2 regions of the Mesorhizobium sp. WSM4807 genome follow, and region 1 is predicted to be linked to the other one. Evidence: predicted binding sites of a transcription regulator. Region 1 holds the regulator's gene; the other holds the start of a gene.
What was found. The regulator PhoB, encoded in region 1, activates phosphate uptake and scavenging genes when phosphate is short. The targets are predictions, from matches to a motif close to TGTCATNNANCTGTCAT.

Region 2: the regulator PhoB is predicted to act here: its motif matches at 2,514-2,530, upstream of AC0L3N_RS30585 (RNA degradosome polyphosphate kinase).

What each region holds. Positions count from the first base shown of each region.
Region 1 is NZ_JBVVQY010000005.1:187,095-192,481, forward strand. It holds gene xylF (D-xylose ABC transporter substrate-binding protein) at 1-860, opposite strand, end outside; gene AC0L3N_RS08730 (ROK family protein) at 1,128-2,375, shown strand; gene phoB (phosphate regulon transcriptional regulator PhoB) at 2,566-3,255, opposite strand; gene phoU (phosphate signaling complex protein PhoU) at 3,272-3,979, opposite strand; gene pstB (phosphate ABC transporter ATP-binding protein PstB) at 4,018-4,833, opposite strand; gene pstA (phosphate ABC transporter permease PstA) at 4,846-5,387, opposite strand, start outside.
Region 2 is NZ_JBVVQY010000040.1:22,491-27,877, reverse strand. It holds gene AC0L3N_RS30600 (TIGR02117 family protein) at 100-786, shown strand; gene AC0L3N_RS30595 (FAD-dependent monooxygenase) at 883-2,112, opposite strand; gene AC0L3N_RS30590 (zinc-finger domain-containing protein) at 2,129-2,374, opposite strand; gene AC0L3N_RS30585 (RNA degradosome polyphosphate kinase) at 2,692-4,893, shown strand; gene ppx (exopolyphosphatase) at 4,893-5,387, shown strand, end outside.

The DNA.
Region 1 (5,387 bases):
ATCTGCTTGCCGTCGGCCAGCTGCGAGGCGATCTCGGCAGCGTTCTTGCCGAGCTCGCGCGCGTCTTTCCATACCGATACGGTCTGCGTGCCGAGCGCGATACGGTTCAGCGCGGCATGGTCGCCGTCCTGGCCCGACACCGGGACGGATCCGGCCAAGCCTTGCGCCGTTAGCGCCGCGACGACGCCACCAGCGGTGCCGTCATTGGCAGCAACCACCGCATCGACCTTGTTGTCGTTGGCGGTCAGGAACTGCTCCATATTCTTCTGAGCGTTGGCGGGAAGCCAGCCGTCCGTATAGGCCTCGCCGACATTCTTGATCTTGCCGCTGTCGATCGCGTCCTTGAGCACTTCCATGGAGCCGGCGAACAGAAAATCGGCATTCGGATCGGCGCCCGAGCCCTTGATAAAGACGTAATTGCCTTCCGGCGCCACCTTGAACACTTCGCGGGCCTGCATGCGGCCGACTTCCTGGTTGTCGAAGGTCAGATAGAACACGTCCTTGTTCTCGATCAGCCGGTCATAGCCGACGACCGGAATGCCTTCGTCCAGCGCCTTCTGCACCGCCGGCCCGATGGCCGAGGCGTCCTGCGCAAGGATGATCAGCGCGTTGGCGCCCTGCGAGATCAGGCTCTCGACATCGGTCAACTGCTTGCCGGGATTGGACTGTGCATCGGCGGAAATATACTTGTCGCCGGCTGCCTCGATCGCAGTCTTCATGGCGGCTTCGTCGGTCTTCCAACGCTCTTCCTGGAAATTCGACCACGAAACGCCAATGACCTTGTCCTTGGCCTGTGCGACCGACGCGAGCGTCAGCGACATGGCGACCCCCGCCAGAATGGCGGCTGCGAATCTCTTCATGATATCCTCCCTGCGCCGCGTACGGCGCGACCAACTGGCCCGAAGGCCGGCACAAAGGCCCCCTATTTTTTCGAGCCTCGAAAAAATACTGGTCCAACCGCGAAGCGCTGTCAACATCAATTCCGATGGATTTTGATGTCCCTGCCGACTTATTTCGAGCCTCGGAATAAATAATGACAGGGCCTGCTGCTTCTGCCACTATTTGTCGGACATTACCGACGGCTTCCGATTCATGAGCGGCCGCGGCAATAGGGAGGAAGCAAAAGAATGTCGGTTGGAATCCGTCATGACGATTTGCGCCGGCGCAACCGGGCCATGGTGATTTCTGCGGTACGCCGGGCCGGCCAGCCGTCGCGGACCGAGATCGCCGCAACCACCGGCCTCAGCCATTCGACCATATCGGCGATCTCTTCCGACCTGATCCAGGAAGGCATCCTGACCGAGAGCAAGGCGAGCGAGACCGTTTCGATGAAACGCGGCCGACCGCAGGTCGGCCTCAGCCTCAATCCGGAAGCCGCTGCGGTATTGGCGGTCGTGTTGTCGCTGAATTTCCTGTCGGTCGCTGTCATCGATTATGCCGGACAGGTGGTCGCCGAGGAACAACGCCGGCTGGACACGCTGACCATGTCGCGCGACGAGCTGATCGACGAATGTGTCGCCATCGTGCGGCGCCGGATCGAAGACCCCGACCTCGACGTCCAAAGCGTCGCCCGCATCGCGCTGGCGATCCAGGGCATCACCGATTCGCATGCGCGCGCCATGTTGTGGTCGCCGATCACGCCGCAGACTAACATCGCCTTCGCCGACATTCTGGAACGCGAGTTCGGCATCCCGGCCATCATGGAGAACGACTGCAACATGATGGCCGTGGCGCTGCGCTGGCGCGAGCCGGATCGCTACCGCGACGATTTCATCGCCATCCTGCTCTCGCACGGCATCGGTATGGGGCTGGTGCTGAAGGGCGAACTGTTCACCGGCACCCATTCCTCGGGCGGCGAATTCGGCCACATGATTCATCGGCCGGGCGGCGCGCTTTGCCGCTGCGGGCGGCGCGGCTGCGTCGAGGCCTATGCCGGCAACTACGCCATCTGGCGCAACGCAAGGCAATTGAGCGAGAACGCAGAGCCGGTCGCCGATGTCAGCGACGCCGAGATGCGGGCACTGGCGGCCCGGGCGCGCCAGGCGGACGGACCGGAGCGCGAAGCCTACCGCAAGGCCGGCGAAGCGCTCGGCTTCGGGCTCGGCAGCCTGTTCGCGCTGATCGATCCGGCGCCGGTCGCCATGGTCGGCGCCAGCGCTGCCGCCTTCGACCTGATCGAGCCGGCCCTGCGCGAGGCCATCGCCCAGACCGCCGGCGGCCATCATTCGGGTTCGATTTCCTTCGACACCGAGACGAACGAGCTGCCGCTGATCCGCGAAGGCTGCGCCTTGCGGGCGCTGAGCTTCGTCGACCAGGAGATTTTCGCGCCGGGCATACAAGGGAAGTCCGGCATGATCAGGAAGCACGTGGCCTGACTCCGAAAGGCAAGGAACGGATTGCAACTTGGGGATGTGTTGAGATTCAGGTCAGGCCGCGCCGGCTCGAAGACGGGCGCGAGCCGACCAGACTGCGTGAGTTCCGAGAACCGGAACGGAGCGTACTTTTGGGTACGTACCGGAAGCGCAGGAAATCGCCGGTCGCAGGCCGGCATCACCTGGATATCAGCTAGTCTTCCCTGATCGCATAGCCCGCGCCGCGGATGGTGCGGATGACATCGGGCATGCGACCATTGTTGACCGCCTTGCGCAACCGTCCGACATGGACGTCCACCGTGCGCTCGTCGATGTAGATCGTCTCGCCCCAGACATTGTCTAGCAACTGGCTGCGCGAGAAGACCCGACCCGGGTGCCGCATCATGAATTCGAGCAGCCGGAATTCGGTTGGCCCGAGCCGGATCTCGCTCTTCTTGCGATAGACCCTGTGCGATTCGCGATCGAGCACGATGTCGCCGACCTTCAGCACGCTGGACAGCACTTCGGGCTTGGCGCGGCGCAGCAGCGCCTTGATCCTGGCCATGAATTCCGGTGTCGAGAACGGCTTGACCAGATAGTCGTCGGCCCCTGTCGAGAGGCCGCGCACCCGGTCGCTCTCCTCGCCGCGTGCAGTCAGCATGATGATCGGCAGCCGCTCGGTTTCGGGGCGCATCCGAAGGCGTCGGCAAAGCTCGATGCCGGAAACCGCCGGCACCATCCAGTCGAGCACCAGAAGATCGGGCACGTTTTCCTGCAGCCGGATTTCGGCCTCGTCGCCGCGCGTCACCACCTCGACCTGATAGCCTTCGGATTCCAGATTGTAGCGGAGGAGGACGCCCAGCGGCTCTTCGTCCTCCACCACCATGATGCGTGGCGCGATCATCGACCGGTCACCCCCGTCATGTCGCCGGCGCCGACATCGTCGTTTCGTCGAGCTTCGGGCGATCCGCCGGCAATTGCTGCCCGGTCACGACATAGTAGGCGTTTTCGGCGATGTTGGTGACGTGATCGCCGATACGCTCGAGATTCTTGGCGCAGAACAGAAGATGCGTGCAGGCGGTGATGTTGCGCGGATCCTCCATCATGTAGGTCAGGAGTTCGCGAAAAACCGCCGTGTATTTCACGTCGATCTTCTGGTCGTCGGCGCGCAGTTCTTTCAACGCGCCGGCATTGCGCGACACATAGTGCTCGACCACGCCGCGGAGCTGCACAAGAACGAGATCCGCCATCGCGTCGATACCGTGCGAGAGATTACGCGGCGTGGCGCTCTGCCCGACTGCGCTGACCCGCTTGGCTATGTTCTTGGCCAGGTCGCCGATGCGCTCGAGATCGCCGGCCATGCGGATTGCGCCAACCACGGCGCGCAGATCTTGCGCCATCGGCTGCCGCTTGGCGATCAGCGTGATCGCACTATCGTCGAGTTCGCGCTGCCGCGCATCCATGATGGCGTCGTCCGAGACGACGCGCTGCGCCATCGCATTGTCTGATGCAAGCAACGCGCGGATCGAGGCTGCGACCATCGCGGCGGCGAGCTCGTCCATATCGCGGATCAGCCTGTCGATGTGCTCCAGTTCCTCGTCGAAAGATGCGACGGTGTGTTCACCCATGATACTGTCCTCGTGTTCGAAATTCGCCGCCGGACCGCTCAGCCGAACCGGCCGGTGATGTAGTCCTGGGTGCGCTTGTCGTCGGGGTTGGTGAACATCTTGTCGGTCGCGCCCTCCTCGACCAGATAGCCGAGATGGAACATCGCCGTGCGTTGCGACACGCGCGCTGCCTGCTGCATCGAATGGGTGACGATGACGATCGTGTAGTTCTGGCGCAGTTCGTCAATCAGTTCCTCGACGCGGGCGGTGGCGATCGGATCGAGCGCCGAACAGGGCTCGTCCATCAGGATCACTTCCGGCGATACGGCGATGGCGCGCGCGATGCACAGGCGCTGCTGCTGTCCGCCGGAGAGACCGGTGCCCGACTCGAGCAGGCGATCCTTGACCTCGTTGAACAGGCCGGCCTTCTTCAGGCTCGATTCAACGATGCCGTCCAACTCGGCCTTGCTCCTGGCCAGGCCGTGAATGCGCGGACCGTAGGCGACGTTTTCATAGATCGACTTCGGAAACGGGTTCGGCTTCTGGAACACCATGCCGACGCGAGCTCGCAGCTCGACGACATCGATTTTCGGGTCGTAGACATCCTCACCGTCGAGCGTGATCTTGCCGCTCACCCGCGCGATATCGATGGTGTCGTTCATTCGGTTCAGGCACCGCAAGAATGTCGACTTGCCACAGCCCGATGGGCCGATCAACGCCGTCACCTGGTTCTCGCGGACATCGATATCCACGTCGAACAGAGCTCGCTTCTCGCCGTAATGAACAGAGACCTTTTCGCCCTTCATCTTGATCGAAGGGGCATTGGTTCCGCTGCTCAGTTTCTGCTCAACGCCGGCTTCCGTCATGATGTTCATATCCTCTACTCCTTACCAGCGCCGCTCGAAGCGCCTGCGCAGTATCACCGCGATGGCGTTCATGATGACCAAAAACAGCAGCAAAATCAAAATCGCCGCCGAAGTCTTCTGCTGGAATCCAGCTTCCGGGAAATCCGCCCACATGAATATCTGCACCGGCAGGATCGTCGCGGGATCGGTGAAGCCGCCGGGAATGTCGACAATGAAGGCGACCATGCCGATCATCAGCAACGGCGCGGTTTCGCCCAGCGCATGCGCCATTCCGAGGATGGTGCCGGTCATGATACCCGGCATCGCCAGCGGCAGGACGTGATGGAATACGGTCTGGACCTTGGACGCTCCGATGCCGAGCGCCGCCTCGCGGATCGACGGCGGCACGGCGCGCAACGAAGCGCGCGAGGCGATAATGATGATCGGCAGGGTCATCAGCGCCAGCACCATGCCGCCGACCACCGGGGCTGAGCGCGGCATGCCGAAGAAATTCAGGAATACGGCAAGTCCAAGCAGGCCGAAGACGATCGAAGGCACCGCCGCCAGATTGTTGATATTCACTT
Region 2 (5,387 bases), on a different contig from region 1:
CTCACGCGAATCAAAAGAGCCCGGCCGAAACTCTGCCGGGCTCTTTTGCGTCTGAGCCGTCAGCAGGCGATTGCGCCCCAATTGCGAGGCCGTTCCCTCATGAGAAAACCGTCCCTCGTGAAAAAGCTTGGGCGTTTTCTCGCCATTCTGGTGGTGGCAATCATGCTTGCCGTGATGCTGGGCACATTCATCCCACGGCCGCTCTTGCCGGCGGCCGCCGCCGATCCCGTCGCCACCAGGCACATCCTGGTGCTGAAAAATCCGATCCACACCGATATCGCCATTCCCGTGGATGACGATGTGCGCAAGCGCTTCCATTTCCTGGTCGATGGCGGCATTCCGGCCGACATGGCTGGGGTCCGCTACATCGTCTTCGGCTGGGGCGGCCGCGCCTTCTATCTGGAGACGTCGACCTGGTCGGAACTGAAGGTGGTGCCGGTGATGAAGGCGCTGACCCTTGACGCTTCGGTGATGCATGTCGATGTCGCCGGCAACATTGTCGAGCCGCACCCCGACGTCGCCGGCTTCGACATCAGCGAGGAGCGTTTTGCAGCGCTGCTCGACTTCACCGCCGCAAGTTTCCAGCAAGGGCCGAACGGTCCGATCCTGATCGAGAATGCCGCCTATTCCAGGTTCGACCGCTTCTACGAAGCCAACGGCCGTTTCAACGCGCTGGTTGGCTGCAACACCTGGACAGCGGCGGCTCTGCGTATCGCCGGCCTGCGGACAGGCTGGTGGAATCCGCTGCCGGCCTCGCTCGACCTGTCGATGCGGATTTATAATTGATGATCGTTCCGGCGTGATCAGCTGGTTTGCGATGACTGAGTGGGGGCAGAAGTCGAGCGCCTCATTCCTTCGCTGTCCCGCCAGACAGTCGAGCTTTCATCGCCGATCGACGATTTCCGGCGGCCGCCAGCCATAGAGCCAGTCGAGATCGGCCGCGAGCTTTTCCGGCGAGCGCAGCTTCAGGAACAGGTTGCGCGCGATGGCCACCGGCCCCGCTGCATGCCAGGCGAAGCGGTTGACGGCACCGCGGCGGGCGACCTTGGCGATGCGCGGGCGCCGCACCTTTTCCCAGGCGGCAAGCGCGCTCCCGGGATCGGCAGGCGAGGCGGCGACAAAGCCGGCAAGGGTTGCGGCATCCTCGATCGCCATCGCCGCGCCCTGCGCCGCAAACGGCGTCATCGCATGCGCCGCGTCGCCGATCAGGGCGATGCCGGTGGGCGTCGTCCATGGCTGTGCTTGGTCGACCGTATGGATCGGCCATGCGGTCCACGGGCCGGCATCCTCGGCAAGCCGGGCCAGTGCTGGCGCCGTGCCACGCATGGCGCCGGCGAGGATATTGGGGTCGGCGTGGCCCGACCAGCCCTCGGCGATGATCTCGCCCCTGGTGAAGGCGGCCAGGTTGAACGCCGTGCCGTTACTGACCGGATAGGTGACGAGGTGGAAGCCGGGATGCAGGAAGGTGGTCACGCAATTGGCGGCGCCGACCGCCGCAACGGCTTCTCCCGCGACGCTGTCTGCACTGATCGTAGCGCGCCAGGCAAGCTCGCCCGAAAACCGGCTTTTGGCCGGAAGCCCGCCAAAAGCGCGGATCGCCGACCAGACGCCGTCGGCGCCGATCAGCAGAAAGCCGTCGGCTTCGACCGTCTTGCCGGCAATCTCGACTGTTGCCGTGGTATGGCGCGGTCCTGTGGCGGCGCCCCTGACGCGCGCGCCGGTGGCGAGACTGATGTCCGGCTGCTCGGCAAGGCGCGCCATCAGCGCCTCTTGCAGATCGGCCCGATGAGCGACGAGATAGGGCGCCTGCCAGCGCCTTTCGGCTGCTTCGCCAAGCGGCACCCGCGCCAGCTCGCGCAGCGTGGCCGCCTCCTTGAGCACGACCGCCTCCGGCCGCACCGCCGCCGGCAACAGCCGGTCGAGCACGCCGAGCTGGCGAAGGATGCTCGTTGCGTTGGGTGAGAGCTGGATACCGGCGCCGGCCGCTTCGAGGCGCGGCGCCTGTTCGAACAGCCGCACCAGATAGCCGCGCTCGGAAAACGCCAGCGCCGCAGTCAGTCCAGCGACGCCGGCTCCGGCGATAACGACCTGCCGGGACCGGGTGTCGTCCATGGGGATGGCGTGCGCGTCAGGCGGCCTGGTGGATATAGAGGCATCCCGCAGGCTGCGTTTCCGTCGCCTTCAGCTTTGGCGAATAGCGATAAAGCGTCGAGCAATAGGGGCAGACCTTTTCATTGTCGTCGCCCATGTCGAGAAACACATGCGGATGGTCGAAAGGTGGGTTGGCGCCGGTGCACATGAATTCCTTGACGCCGATGTCGATTGCCGTATAGCCCGCATCGTTCTGGAAATGGGGAATGGAACCGCCTGCCATCGTCGTCTCCTACATTTGCCGCATGACCCCGGATCATGCGCAAAATCAAAATTCCACCGCGACCTTTGCGCGTCCAAAGGACGCGCCGCGCTGTACCTGGATTGCATCTGGATCATAAGCAGTCTCTTTGCAAGATCGATGAAATCAAACTGTCGTAAAAGCCTGTCACAGGATAAGCTAAGCCGGTTAAGGCATGGTCCGAAAACCGAATTCAGTTTCGCTGGGGATCATGCGTAGCTTAAGTGGTGGGAGCGTCCTTTGCGCGTCAGCAAAGACGCGCCACGCTGTGGCCAGCGGGTGCGAAACGAGCAGGAACCATGAACGAACTAAAGCCGGTGCAGAGCGAATTCACCACTGTCGAGGTGGCGAGCCCAGAGGGCGGCAACCCGGACCGCTTCGTCAACCGCGAGTTTTCCTGGCTGCAATTCAACCGCCGCGTCCTCGAGGAATCGCTGAACGCCAATCACCCGTTGCTCGAGCGTGTCCGCTTCCTGTCGATTTCGGCCGCCAATCTCGACGAGTTCTTCATGGTCCGTGTTGCCGGTCTCGCCGGCCAGGTTCGCGAAGGCATCACGCTGAAGAGCCCGGACGGCCGCACCCCCGAACAACAGCTGGAACAGTTGCTGCGCGAGGTCGAGCGCCTGCAGGAGGACCAGCAGAAGAGCCTATCCGCGCTGATGCTGCTGCTCGACAAGGAAGGCATCGAGAGCATCAGCCGCGATGCGTTGACCAAGGACGAGAAGACCTGGCTCGAGGATCATTTCCAAGAGCAGGTGTTTCCGGTGCTCACACCGCTGTCGATCGACCCGGCGCATCCATTCCCGTTCATTCCCAATCTCGGCTTCTCGATGGCCCTGCAACTGCGCCATCGCAGGAATGGGGAGGAGATGAGTGCGCTGTTGCGTCTGCCGGTGGCGCTGAAGCGTTTCATCCGCTTGCCGGATCGCAAGCGTCATGTCCGCTTCATTCCGCTGGAAGAAGCGGTCGGCCTCTATATCGGCAAGCTGTTCCCCGGCTACGAAGTCAAGGGCTCCGGCACGTTCCGCATCATCCGCGACAGTGACATCGAGGTCGAGGAAGAGTCCGAGGATCTCGTGCGCCTGTTCGAGACGGCGCTGAAGCGCCGCCGCCGCGGCTCGGTCATCCGTATCGAATTCGATAAGCTGATGCCGGCCGAACTGCGCGAGTTCGTCGCCGGCGAGCTTGGCGTCTCGTCGAGCCGCATCAGCGTGCTCACCGGTCCGCTGGCGCTCAGCCAGATTTCCGAGATCGTCGCCATCGCCCGCGACGATCTCAAGTTCACGCCCTATAATCCGCGCTTTCCCGAGCGCATCCGCGAGCACGGCGGTGACTGTTTCGCCGCCATCCGCGAGAAGGACATCATCGTTCATCACCCCTACGAGTCCTTCGACGTGGTGGTGCAGTTCCTGCGCCAGGCGATGGCCGACCCGGAAGTGGTGGCGATCAAGCAGACGCTCTATCGCACTTCGAACGACAGCCCGATCGTGCGGGCTTTGGTCGACGCGGCGGAGGCCGGCAAGTCGGTGACGGCGCTGGTCGAGCTCAAGGCGCGTTTCGACGAGGAAGCCAACATCCGCTGGGCGCGCGACCTCGAGCGCGCCGGCGTTCAGGTCGTATTCGGCTTCCTCGAACTGAAGACCCATGCGAAAATGTCGCTGGTGGTGCGGCGCGAGGACGGCAAGCTGCGCAATTACGTGCATCTCGGCACCGGCAACTACCATCCGGTCACCGCGCGCATCTACACCGACCTGTCCTTCTTCACCACCGCTCCGACGATCGCCCGCGATGTCGCCCAGCTGTTCAATTTCATCACCGGCTACGCCGAGCCGACCGAGGAGATGCGGCTGGCCATCTCGCCGTTCATGCTGCGCAAGCGCATCCTCAAGCACATTTCGGAGGAGATTGCCCATGCGCTGGAGGGCAGGCCGGCCCGCATCTGGATGAAGATGAATTCGCTGGTCGACCCGATCATCATCGACGCGCTCTATGACGCCAGCCGCGCCGGCGTCGAGATCGATCTCGTCGTGCGTGGCATCTGCTGCCTGAGGCCCCAGGTGCCGGGCCTGTCGGAAAACATAAGGGTCAAGTCGATCGTCGGCCGCTTCCTCGAACACAGCCGCATCTATTGTTTCGGCAACGGCCACGGATTGCCGTCGGACGGGGCGGTCGTCTACATCTCATCGGCCGATTTGATGCCGCGCAATCTCGACCGCCGCGTCGAAACCATGGTGCCGATCACCAATCCAACGGTGCATGAACAAGTCCTCGGCCAGATCATGCTGGGCAACATCATGGACAACCAGCAAAGTTTCGACGTATTGGCTGACGGAACCTCCCGGCGCGCCACGCTCGAGGAGGGCGAGGAACCGTTCAACGCGCAGGAATATTTCATGACCAATCCGAGCCTTTCCGGACGTGGAGATGCGCTGAAATCGCATGCGCCCAAGCGCATCGCGCAGTTCAAGCGCCGCAAGAAAAACGGCGCAGCGACCGGCTGATGATTTCAACGTCCCAGGGCCGGCTTCAGGACCGCCGACCGCTGTCCATCATCGACATCGGGTCGAACTCGATCCGTCTTGTCGTCTATGAGGGGCTGGCGCGCTCGCCGACCACGCTGTTCAACGAAAAGATGCTGGCCGGCCTCGGTCGCGGTATCGTTTCGACCGGAAGGCTCGATCCCGAGGCGGTGACCCGCTCGATGGAAGAATTCCGCCGTTTCCGCGCGCTGTCCGAGCAGGCCGGCGCCGAGCGTATGTATGTGCTGGCGACCGCCGCCGCCCGCGAGGCGGTCAACGGCCCCGATTTCATCCACCGCGCCGAAGATGTGCTCAAGACCGAGGTCCAGGTGCTGAGCGGGCGCCAGGAAGCCCACTATTCCGCTCTCGGCGTCATTTCCGGCTTCCACCCGGCCAACGGCATCGCCGGCGACCTCGGCGGCGGCAGCCTCGAGCTGGTCGACGTCGACGGCGAGGCAATCGGCGACGGCATCACG